One region of the Nocardiopsis sp. TRM 82005 genome, then DNA from elsewhere that is predicted to be linked to it. Evidence: riboswitches for the same ligand, from Rfam matches in the RefSeq annotation. Region 1 holds a riboswitch; the other holds the start of a gene.
What was found. Region 1 has a riboswitch for glycine ahead of gcvP (aminomethyl-transferring glycine dehydrogenase). Riboswitches for the same ligand answer to the same signal wherever they lie in the genome.

Region 2: it holds a riboswitch for glycine, as region 1 does, so the genes downstream of both, gcvT (glycine cleavage system aminomethyltransferase GcvT) here and gcvP (aminomethyl-transferring glycine dehydrogenase) in region 1, are expected to answer to the same signal.

What each region holds. Positions count from the first base shown of each region.
Region 1 is NZ_JBWDTQ010000042.1:16,738-20,907, reverse strand. Features, by position in the region: gene gcvP (aminomethyl-transferring glycine dehydrogenase) at 1-2,371, opposite strand, end outside; glycine riboswitch at 2,470-2,560, opposite strand; gene AC0T5L_RS25985 (MerR family transcriptional regulator) at 2,818-3,306, opposite strand; gene AC0T5L_RS25980 (bifunctional nuclease family protein) at 3,772-4,170, opposite strand, start outside.
Region 2 is NZ_JBWDTQ010000023.1:110,669-114,838, reverse strand. Features, by position in the region: gene gcvH (glycine cleavage system protein GcvH) at 1-381, opposite strand; gene gcvT (glycine cleavage system aminomethyltransferase GcvT) at 538-1,650, opposite strand; glycine riboswitch at 1,794-1,895, opposite strand; gene AC0T5L_RS18990 (penicillin-binding transpeptidase domain-containing protein) at 2,286-3,056, shown strand; gene AC0T5L_RS18985 (amidohydrolase family protein) at 3,266-3,907, shown strand; gene AC0T5L_RS18980 (3-deoxy-7-phosphoheptulonate synthase) at 3,938-4,170, opposite strand, start outside.

The DNA of each region.
Region 1 (4,170 bases):
ACAGCACCGCGATCTCGGTGGCCGAGCGCAGTCCCTGCTCCCCCATCATCCGCATGTACGCCCAGGAGATGGGCAGGATGCCCGCCGAGCCGAACGGGGCCGCGGAGACCGGCCCCACCCCCGTGTGCGGGCCCGCATCGGGCTGGCCCGGGTGGTTGGGCAGGAAGCCGGACAGGTGGGAGCGGACCGCGACCGGGCCCACCCCCGGACCGCCGCCGCCGTGCGGGATGCAGAAGGTCTTGTGCAGGTTCAGGTGGCTGACGTCGGCGCCGAACTCGCCCGGCTTGGCCCAGCCCAGCAGCGCGTTCAGGTTGGCGCCGTCCACGTACACCTGGCCGCCCGCCTCGTGCACCAGATCGCACACCTCGGTGATGGTGTCCTCGTACACGCCGTGCGTGGACGGGTAGGTGACCATGATGGCCGCCAGGTCGTCCGCGTGTTCGGCGGTCTTGGCGCGCAGGTTCTCCAGGTCGACGTTGCCGTTGTCGTCGCAGGCCACGACGGCCACGCGCATACCGGCCATGACCGCGCTGGCGGCGTTGGTGCCGTGCGCGGAGCTGGGGATCAGGCACACGTCGCGGTGTGCCTCGCCGCGCGAGTGGTGGTAGCCGCGGATGGCCAGCAGTCCGGCGAGTTCGCCCTGGGAGCCGGCGTTGGGCTGGAGGGAGACCGCGTCGTACCCGGTGACCTCGGCCAGCCAGGCCTCCAGGTCGCGGATCAGGGCCACGCTACCGGCGGCCTGGTCCAGCGGCGCGAGCGGGTGCAGGCCCGCGAACTCCGGCCAGGTGACCGGCTCCATCTCGGTGGTGGAGTTGAGCTTCATGGTGCACGAGCCCAGGGGGATCATCGTGCGGTCCAGCGCCAGGTCCCGGTCGGACAGGCGGCGCATGTAGCGCAGCAACGAGGTCTCGCTGCGGTGGGTGTTGAACACCGGGTGGGTCAGGTAGTCGACTTCGCGGGCCAGCCCCGCGGGCAGGCGGTCAGCGGTTCCGTCCACGCTCAGGCGCACTCGGGAGGAGCCGCGCTCGGCCTCGCCGAAGGCGGCCAGGACCTTCTCCAGGTCGGCCGGGGCGGTGGTCTCGTCCACGCTCACACCGACCGTGTCCTGGTCGACGGCCAGCAGGTTGTACCCGGACTCCAGCGCGGACTCCACGACGCGGGCGGCGCTGGGCACGCGCACGCGCAGGGTGTCGAAGTAGGCGGAGTGCACGAGCTCGAAGCCGCGCTCGGTGAGAGCGGCGGCCAGGGCGGCGGTACGGGCGTGCACCTGGCGGGCGATCGCGCGCAGTCCGTCGGGGCCGTGGTAGACGGCGTACATCCCGGCCATGACGGCGAGCAGGACCTGGGCGGTACAGATGTTGCTGGTGGCCCTCTCGCGGCGGATGTGCTGCTCGCGGGTCTGTAGGGCCAGGCGGTAGGCGGGCTTGCCCGCGTTGTCCACCGAGACGCCGACCAGGCGGCCGGGCAGCTGGCGGCGCAGCTTCTCACCGACGGCCATGTACCCGGCGTGCGGGCCGCCGAAGCCGAGCGGGACACCGAAGCGCTGGGTGGAGCCGACCGCGACGTCGGCGCCCAGGTCCCCGGGGCTGCGCAGCAGGGTCAGGGCGAGGATGTCGGCGGCCACCACCGCGAGGGCGCCGCGTTCGTGCGCCTGGGCGATGACGGTACCGGGGTCACGGACCGCGCCGCTTGAGGCGGGGTACTGCACCAGGACACCGAAGGCGTCGCCGTCGGGCAGTCCCCGGGACAGGTCGGCGACCACGATCTCGATGCCCAGGGGCTCGGCGCGGGTGCGCAGCACCCGCAGGGTCTGGGGGAAGACGTCGGAGTCGACGACGAAGACGTCGGCCTTGCTCCGGGAGGCGCGCCGGGCAAGGGTCATGGCCTCGGCGGCGGCGGTGGCCTCGTCCAGCAGCGAGGCGCCGGAGACGGGCAGGCCGGTCAGGTCCGAGACCATGGTCTGGAAGTTGAGCAGGGCCTCCAGGCGGCCCTGGGAGATCTCGGGCTGGTAGGGCGTGTAGGCCGTGTACCAGGCGGGGTTCTCCATGATGTTGCGCAGGATGACCGGCGGGGTGAAGGTGCCGTAGTAACCCTGGCCGATCAGCGAGGTGCGCACGTCGTTGCGGGAGGCCAGGTCGCGCAGCTCGGCCAGGGCCTCGGACTCGCCGATCGCCTCGGGCAGGTCCAGCGGCGCGCTCTTCCCGGGCCCGGTGAGGATGGACTCGGGCACGGCGTCGGCCATGAGTTCGGCGGTGGAGCCGTAGCCGACGGTCTTGAGCATCTCCTGGGTCTCAGCCGGGGCGGGGCCGATGTGGCGGTCGGCGAACACCCTGGCGGGTTCGCCGGGGGTGTGCACGGGCTGGTCTGGCATGGAGACCTCCTGGTGACAGGGCCGAGTCTGATCGGCGGTGTTCCTCACGGTCTCCCCCTCTGTCACCGGGCACAGCGGTGCCCAGGCTTCAGAGCGGCCTACTCCACGCGGTCCATGGTGCCTGAGAGGTTACTGGGGAGTGTTGCCCCGTCGGCGCCCCGTTGGCGGGGTCTCTCTCGCGCGGCATCGACAGCCAGCTGACAGTCTGTACATGTGTACAACCAGGATGAATGTCGTTTTTCATCCCTGTTGTGACTACGACCGTACTCGATGGCCGCGCCGGGTACCGCCGCCGGTCAGGTGTTTCACTGGCTTGACGGCTTCGATCTGTCGGATCCTACGAACGGCTGCGGGGCTCCCGTGGCCGCGGCGGCCCGTCCGCCCCGCGCGCGATGCGGTTCGACCGCACGGGGAGGGCACGCGGTCCGCGGTGTGCCTCGGAGGGCTCAACCGGTGCGGCGTTCCCGGCGGCGCCTGGCCAGCTCGTCCACGGGCTGGGGTGCCACGGCGGGCAGGTCGGTCCGCTCCTCGGCGGGGACCACGCCCAGCGCCTCCTCCAGCTCGCGCCAGACGTTGGCCAGGGCCAGGCCGAACATGCCCTGTCCACGCTGCATGAGGTCGACGACCTCCTCGGGCGAGGTGCACTCGTAGACGCTGACGCCGTCGCTCATCAGGGTGATGCGGGCCAGGTCCAGGGCGGGGCGGCCGCGCAGGTGGTCGACCGCGGTGCGGATCTGCTGTAGCGAGATCCCGGTGTCCAGGAACCGTTTGGCCACCTTGAGCAACAGGATGTCGGGGAGGCTGTAGAGGGGGGCGTTGTGGGCTCCGGCACGCACGCTCGGCTCCACCAGGCCGGTCCTGGCCCAGTAGTCGAGCTGGCGGTAGCTGATCCCTGCGGCGGTACACGCCGCGGGGCCCCGGTACCCGACGTCCATAGGCAGCGCCACCACGTCCTCTTCGCACAGTAGGCCCTGCTGCCCCGCTAGCCGCAGCGCGAACCGCCTGTCATGGGGATCCCGCTCGCCGCCCGCTACCGCCACGCCGACCTCCGGCTTCTCGTCCCACGGCGGTCTCGACAGGGGATGTCCACTCAGGGAACGGGTGCGCCGCGGGTTCCACTGCAATGACGGTAGGACGGCCGACCGGCAGCGTCAACGACACCATGCGGCGCGTCGCCAAGTGCGCGCGGCGCTGGTGTCACAGAGCCGCCCGGTGGCGCCCCGTGCGCCTGCCGGGGTTTCGGCCCGAACCATTACGGCCATTTCCTTGTTCCAATCTATCACCGGCGCCCGGAACAAAGCCGCAGGTCGCGGCGTGTCCTCTCCGGTCACACCGAAAGCCACGCACAAGCGGGACCCGCGCCCACGCGCGGGTCCGTCAGGAGGAGCACGCCCCGGCACCTACTCCGTACGTCTGCCGAAGTCTTCGGGCGAGATGTTGTCCAGGAACTCCCGGAACGCCTCGACCTGGTCCTCCTGCTCGTCCGGGATCGGCATCCCGGCCTCTTCGATCACGTCCTCATGCGCGTAGATAGGCGTGCCCGTCCGTAATGCCAGGGCGATCGAGTCGGAGGGGCGCGCGCTCACCTCCACACCGTTGCTGAAAACCAGTTCGGCATAGAAGATGCCGTCGCTGAGGCCGGTGATGTTCACCGTGTTGAGCCCGGTGTCCAGGGCGTCGAGCACGTCCCGGAGCAGGTCATGGGTGAGTGGCCGGGCCGGGGCGACGCCCTGTTGGGCCAGCGCGATCGCGGTCGCCTCCACGCCGCCGATCCAGATCGGCAGGTAGCGGTCCCCATC
Region 2 (4,170 bases), on a different contig from region 1:
CTACTCCTCGCCTTCGGTCAGTTTGGTGTACTCCTCGGCGGAGAGCAGATCGGAGGGCTCCTCGGAGAGCCGCACCCTGAACAGCCACCCGGCCCCGAAGGGGGCGGAGTTGACCGCCTCGGGCTCGTTTTCGAGGGCCTCGTTGACCTCGACGACCTCGCCGCTGACCGGTGAGTAGATGTCACTGACGGACTTGGTGGACTCCACCTCGCCGCACGGCTCGCCCGCGGACACCTCGCTGCCGGCCTCGGGCATCTCGACGTAGACGATGTCACCCAGGGCCTCGGCGGCGAACGAGGTGATCCCGACGGTGGCGACCCCGTCCTCGACCACGACCCACTCGTGTTTGGCGGTGTAACCCAGCTCCGTGGGAACGCTCACTTCAACTCTCCTTGGAGGTGTTCCATTTTCCTGCCGCGCGCCCGTACGGCTGCCCGGCCCGGCCTACGCCCGGTCGCGCCCCGTGCGTGCGGGTCCCTCCGTGGGGGATCCCGCCGCGCGGGGCGTGCGGGCCTTCGGGGTGTGAAGGCCCCTGCTCTACGACTGCCGCTTGTAGAACGGCAGTTCGACCACGTCGACGTCCTCGCCCCGTCCGCGCACGTCCACGGTGAACGTGCCGGTCGAGGTGTCGAGGTCGCCGTCCACGTAGGCCATGGCGATGGGGCGGCCCAGGGTGGGAGAGGGCGCGCCGCTGGTGATGGTTCCGACGACCGTGCCGTCGCGCAGTACGTTCTGGTCCTTGCGCAGCGGGCGGCGACCGCGTGCGAGGAGGCCGATGAGGCGGCGGGGACGGGAGGTGCGCGAGGCTTCCTCCAAGGCGGCCCGGCCCACGAAGTCGCCCTTGTCGAACTTGACCACCCGGCCCAGGCCGGCGTCGAAGGGGGTGAGGTCGGCGGTGAGCTCCTGCCCGTACAGCGGCATCCCGGCCTCCAGGCGCAGGGTGTCGCGGGCCGAGAGCCCGGCGGGCACGAGGCCGTGCTTCTCCCCTTCGGCCAGGAGGGCGTCCCACACCTTGGGGGCCCGCGTGGCGGGCCTGACGAAGATCTCGAAGCCGTCCTCGCCGGTGTAGCCGGTACGGGCGAGCAGGACGGGTTCACCGGCGACGGTGTGCTCGTACCCGGCGTAGTAGCGGATGTCGTCCAGGTTCGCGTCGGTCAGCGGCGCCAGGACGTCCACGGCGCGCGGACCCTGGACGGCGATCAGGGCGTGGTCGGCGGACTCGTCGGCGACCTCGGTGTCGAAGCCGGAGGCCCGCTCGGCCAGGGCGGAGGCCACGACCGGCACATTGGCGGCGTTGGCCACGACGAGGTACTCCTCCTCGCCGAGCCGGTAGACGATGAGGTCGTCCAGGACCCCGCCGTCCTCGGCGGTGATCATGCTGTACCGGGCCCGGCCCACCTTGACCCGGGACAGGTGCCCCACCATCGCGTAGTCCAGGGCGTCGGCGGCCTGCGGTCCGGTCAGCCGGATCTCACCCATGTGGGAGAGGTCGAACAGGCCCGCGGCCTCGCGCACCGCCCTGTGTTCGGCGGTCTCGCTGCCGTAGCGCAGCGGCATGAGCCATCCGGCGAAGTCGACGAGGGTGGCGCCGGCCTTCTCGTGGGCCTCGCGCAGCGCCGTGGCGCGCGGCGCGGATGCGGGCTCTGACATGGGAACTCCCGAGAGGATGGGCGTCGTGACGTACGTGGCGTTGCCATCCTCCCCCTCTGTCATCGGTGCCTGAGAGCTTCGCCATGCCTCGGCGTGGCTTGCACCTTCGGCGAGAGACGGTCGTCCCTGCTTTCCAGAGTGGTCTCGCCCGTACGGTCCACTGTGCCTGAGAGGTTGTCTTCGGGGAGGAATTGCTCCTTCGGCGGCCCGTGCTGGATACGCGGGCACTCTCCCGTACGGGGTCAGCAACACGTTCAGCCTAGCAGCGGCCGCACACGGCCCCCAAGAGTGCCCGGAGCTGCCCCCGGTGGAGCCGTGGCCGCCCGCCTCCGAGCCCGGCACCTCGCCGGACCCCGGACCGGTGTCCCCGCCGTCACCGCCCTCTGGCGGGGTCGAGAGGTTAGCGTGTGCCGAGGACGGGCTTTTGTCGTGTGGAGGGGATGGCGAATGCGAACCGACACCGGGGACGGGTCCCGGAGGCTGCGGGGGACGGTACGCGGCCTGCCCGCGCTGGCCGCCGGATGCGTCCTCACCCTGGCCGCGGGGACCGGGTGCGCCGAGTCCGGGCAGGGCGGCGGGCCACGGGAGACGGGGATCCGGCCGGGTCCTCCGGGGACGGCCCGGAGGCCGGTGCCCTGACCCGGGGCGACGTGGCCGCCGAGGAGCGCGAGGACCTGGAGGCGGTGTTCTCCGAGGAGGGGGTCGTGGGCGCCTTCGCGCTCTACGACGTGCGGGAGCGGAGGGCGACCGTGGTCGGGCCCGAGGAGGCCCATGAGCGCGCGGTGCCCGCGTCCACCTTCAAGATCCCCAACACCCTGATCGGGCTACAGACGGGCGCGGTCGAGGACGTGGACGAGGTGCTGTCCTACGGCGGCGGGTCCCAGCGGGTGCCCGAGTGGGAGCGGGACATGTCCCTGCGTGAAGCCTTTCCCGCCTCCAACCTGTCCGTCTACCAGGAACTGGCCCGCAGGGTCGGGCACGAGCGGATGGTGACCTGGGTGGACCGATTCGACTACGGAAACCGGTCGGTGGGCGACGCGGACTCGGTGGACGGGTTCTGGCTGGACGGTCCGCTGGAGATCTCCGCCATGGAGCAGACCTCATTCCTGGCCGACCTGGCCCTCGCCGACCTGCCCGTGGACACGGAGCACCAGCGGGCGCTCCAGGAGATCGCCACCGTGGAGGAGGGCGACGGCTACACCCTGTGCGCCAAGACCGGGTGGGCCACGGGCGTCGAGCCCGCGCCGGGCTGGTGGGTCGGCTGGGTCGAGCGAGGCGAGGAACTGTACACCTTCGCGCTGCGTATCGAACTCGAGGAGGACGGGCAGGAGGAGTTGCGGGTGTCGCTGGGACGCGAACTGCTCGTGGAGCTGGAGGTCCTGCCGCCGGAGGCCGCCGGGGAGTGATCCCGTCGGGCCCGGGGCGGTCGGAGCGGCCGCGGACACCCCGGAGTACGGATCCGGGAGGCGCGGCGGCCTCGGGTCGTCTGGAGGGAGGGCACTGAGGTCCGAGGACACGACGGTCACGGTCCGGGGCGGGACCGTGTTCGACGGAACCGGCACCGGGCCGCCGTCCGGACTGGGTGGTCGTGGCGCGCGGCGGACGGATCGACTGGATGGGTCCCGCCGCGGACGCCCCGAGGATCGGCGGGCCGCACCACGAGATCGACGTGACCGGGTGCACCGTCCTGCCCGGGTTCGTCGACACCCACGTGCACATGGTCATGTCCGGCGACGGCATGAACCCGGCCGACCTGGTGGACCAGCCGCCGCACTACGGCTACGAGATCGGCGAGCGCGGGATCGACATGATGGGGGAGCGCGGCGCCTTCCTGGTGCCCACCCTGGCCACGGCCACCGCTCGGCCCGACCCGGCGAAGTCGGCGGACGACGCCGTAGCCAAGAAGCTCAGGCTCCAGGAACACCTGAGCGAGCGCGTGTCCGCGGCCCTGCGCGCCGGGGTGCGTGTGGCCCTGGGGACCGACTCCGGTGTCTGCTCGCACGGCCGCAACCTGCGTGAACTCGCACTGCTCGTGGAACACGGCCTGAGCACAGAGGCCGCCCTGTTCGCCGGGACCCGGGACGCGGCCGAACTCGTGGGCCTGGCCGACGAGATCGGCACGCTGGAGATCGGCAAGCGGGCCGACATCGTCGTCTGCGCCGGGGACCCCCTCACCGACATCGCGGTGGCGGCGGGCCCGAGCAGCATCACCGCGGTGGTCGAGGACGGGGCCGTGCACAAGGACATCCGCGCCTGAGCGGACGCGGATGCCCTCGCGTGTCCGTCGTCAGGCGGCGTTCTTGCGGCGCTGACGCACGGACTCGGCCAGCTGGGACAGCACCTCGCCGGTGGTCTCCCAACCCATGCACTTGTCGGTGATCGACTGGCCGTAGGTCAGGTCGGCCGGGTCCCCCAGCTTCTGGGCGCCCTCGACGATGAAGCTCTCCAGCATGACACCGACGATGCCCTTCTGGCCCTCGGCGACCTGGGCGGCGATCGCGGCGGTCACACCGGGCTGGC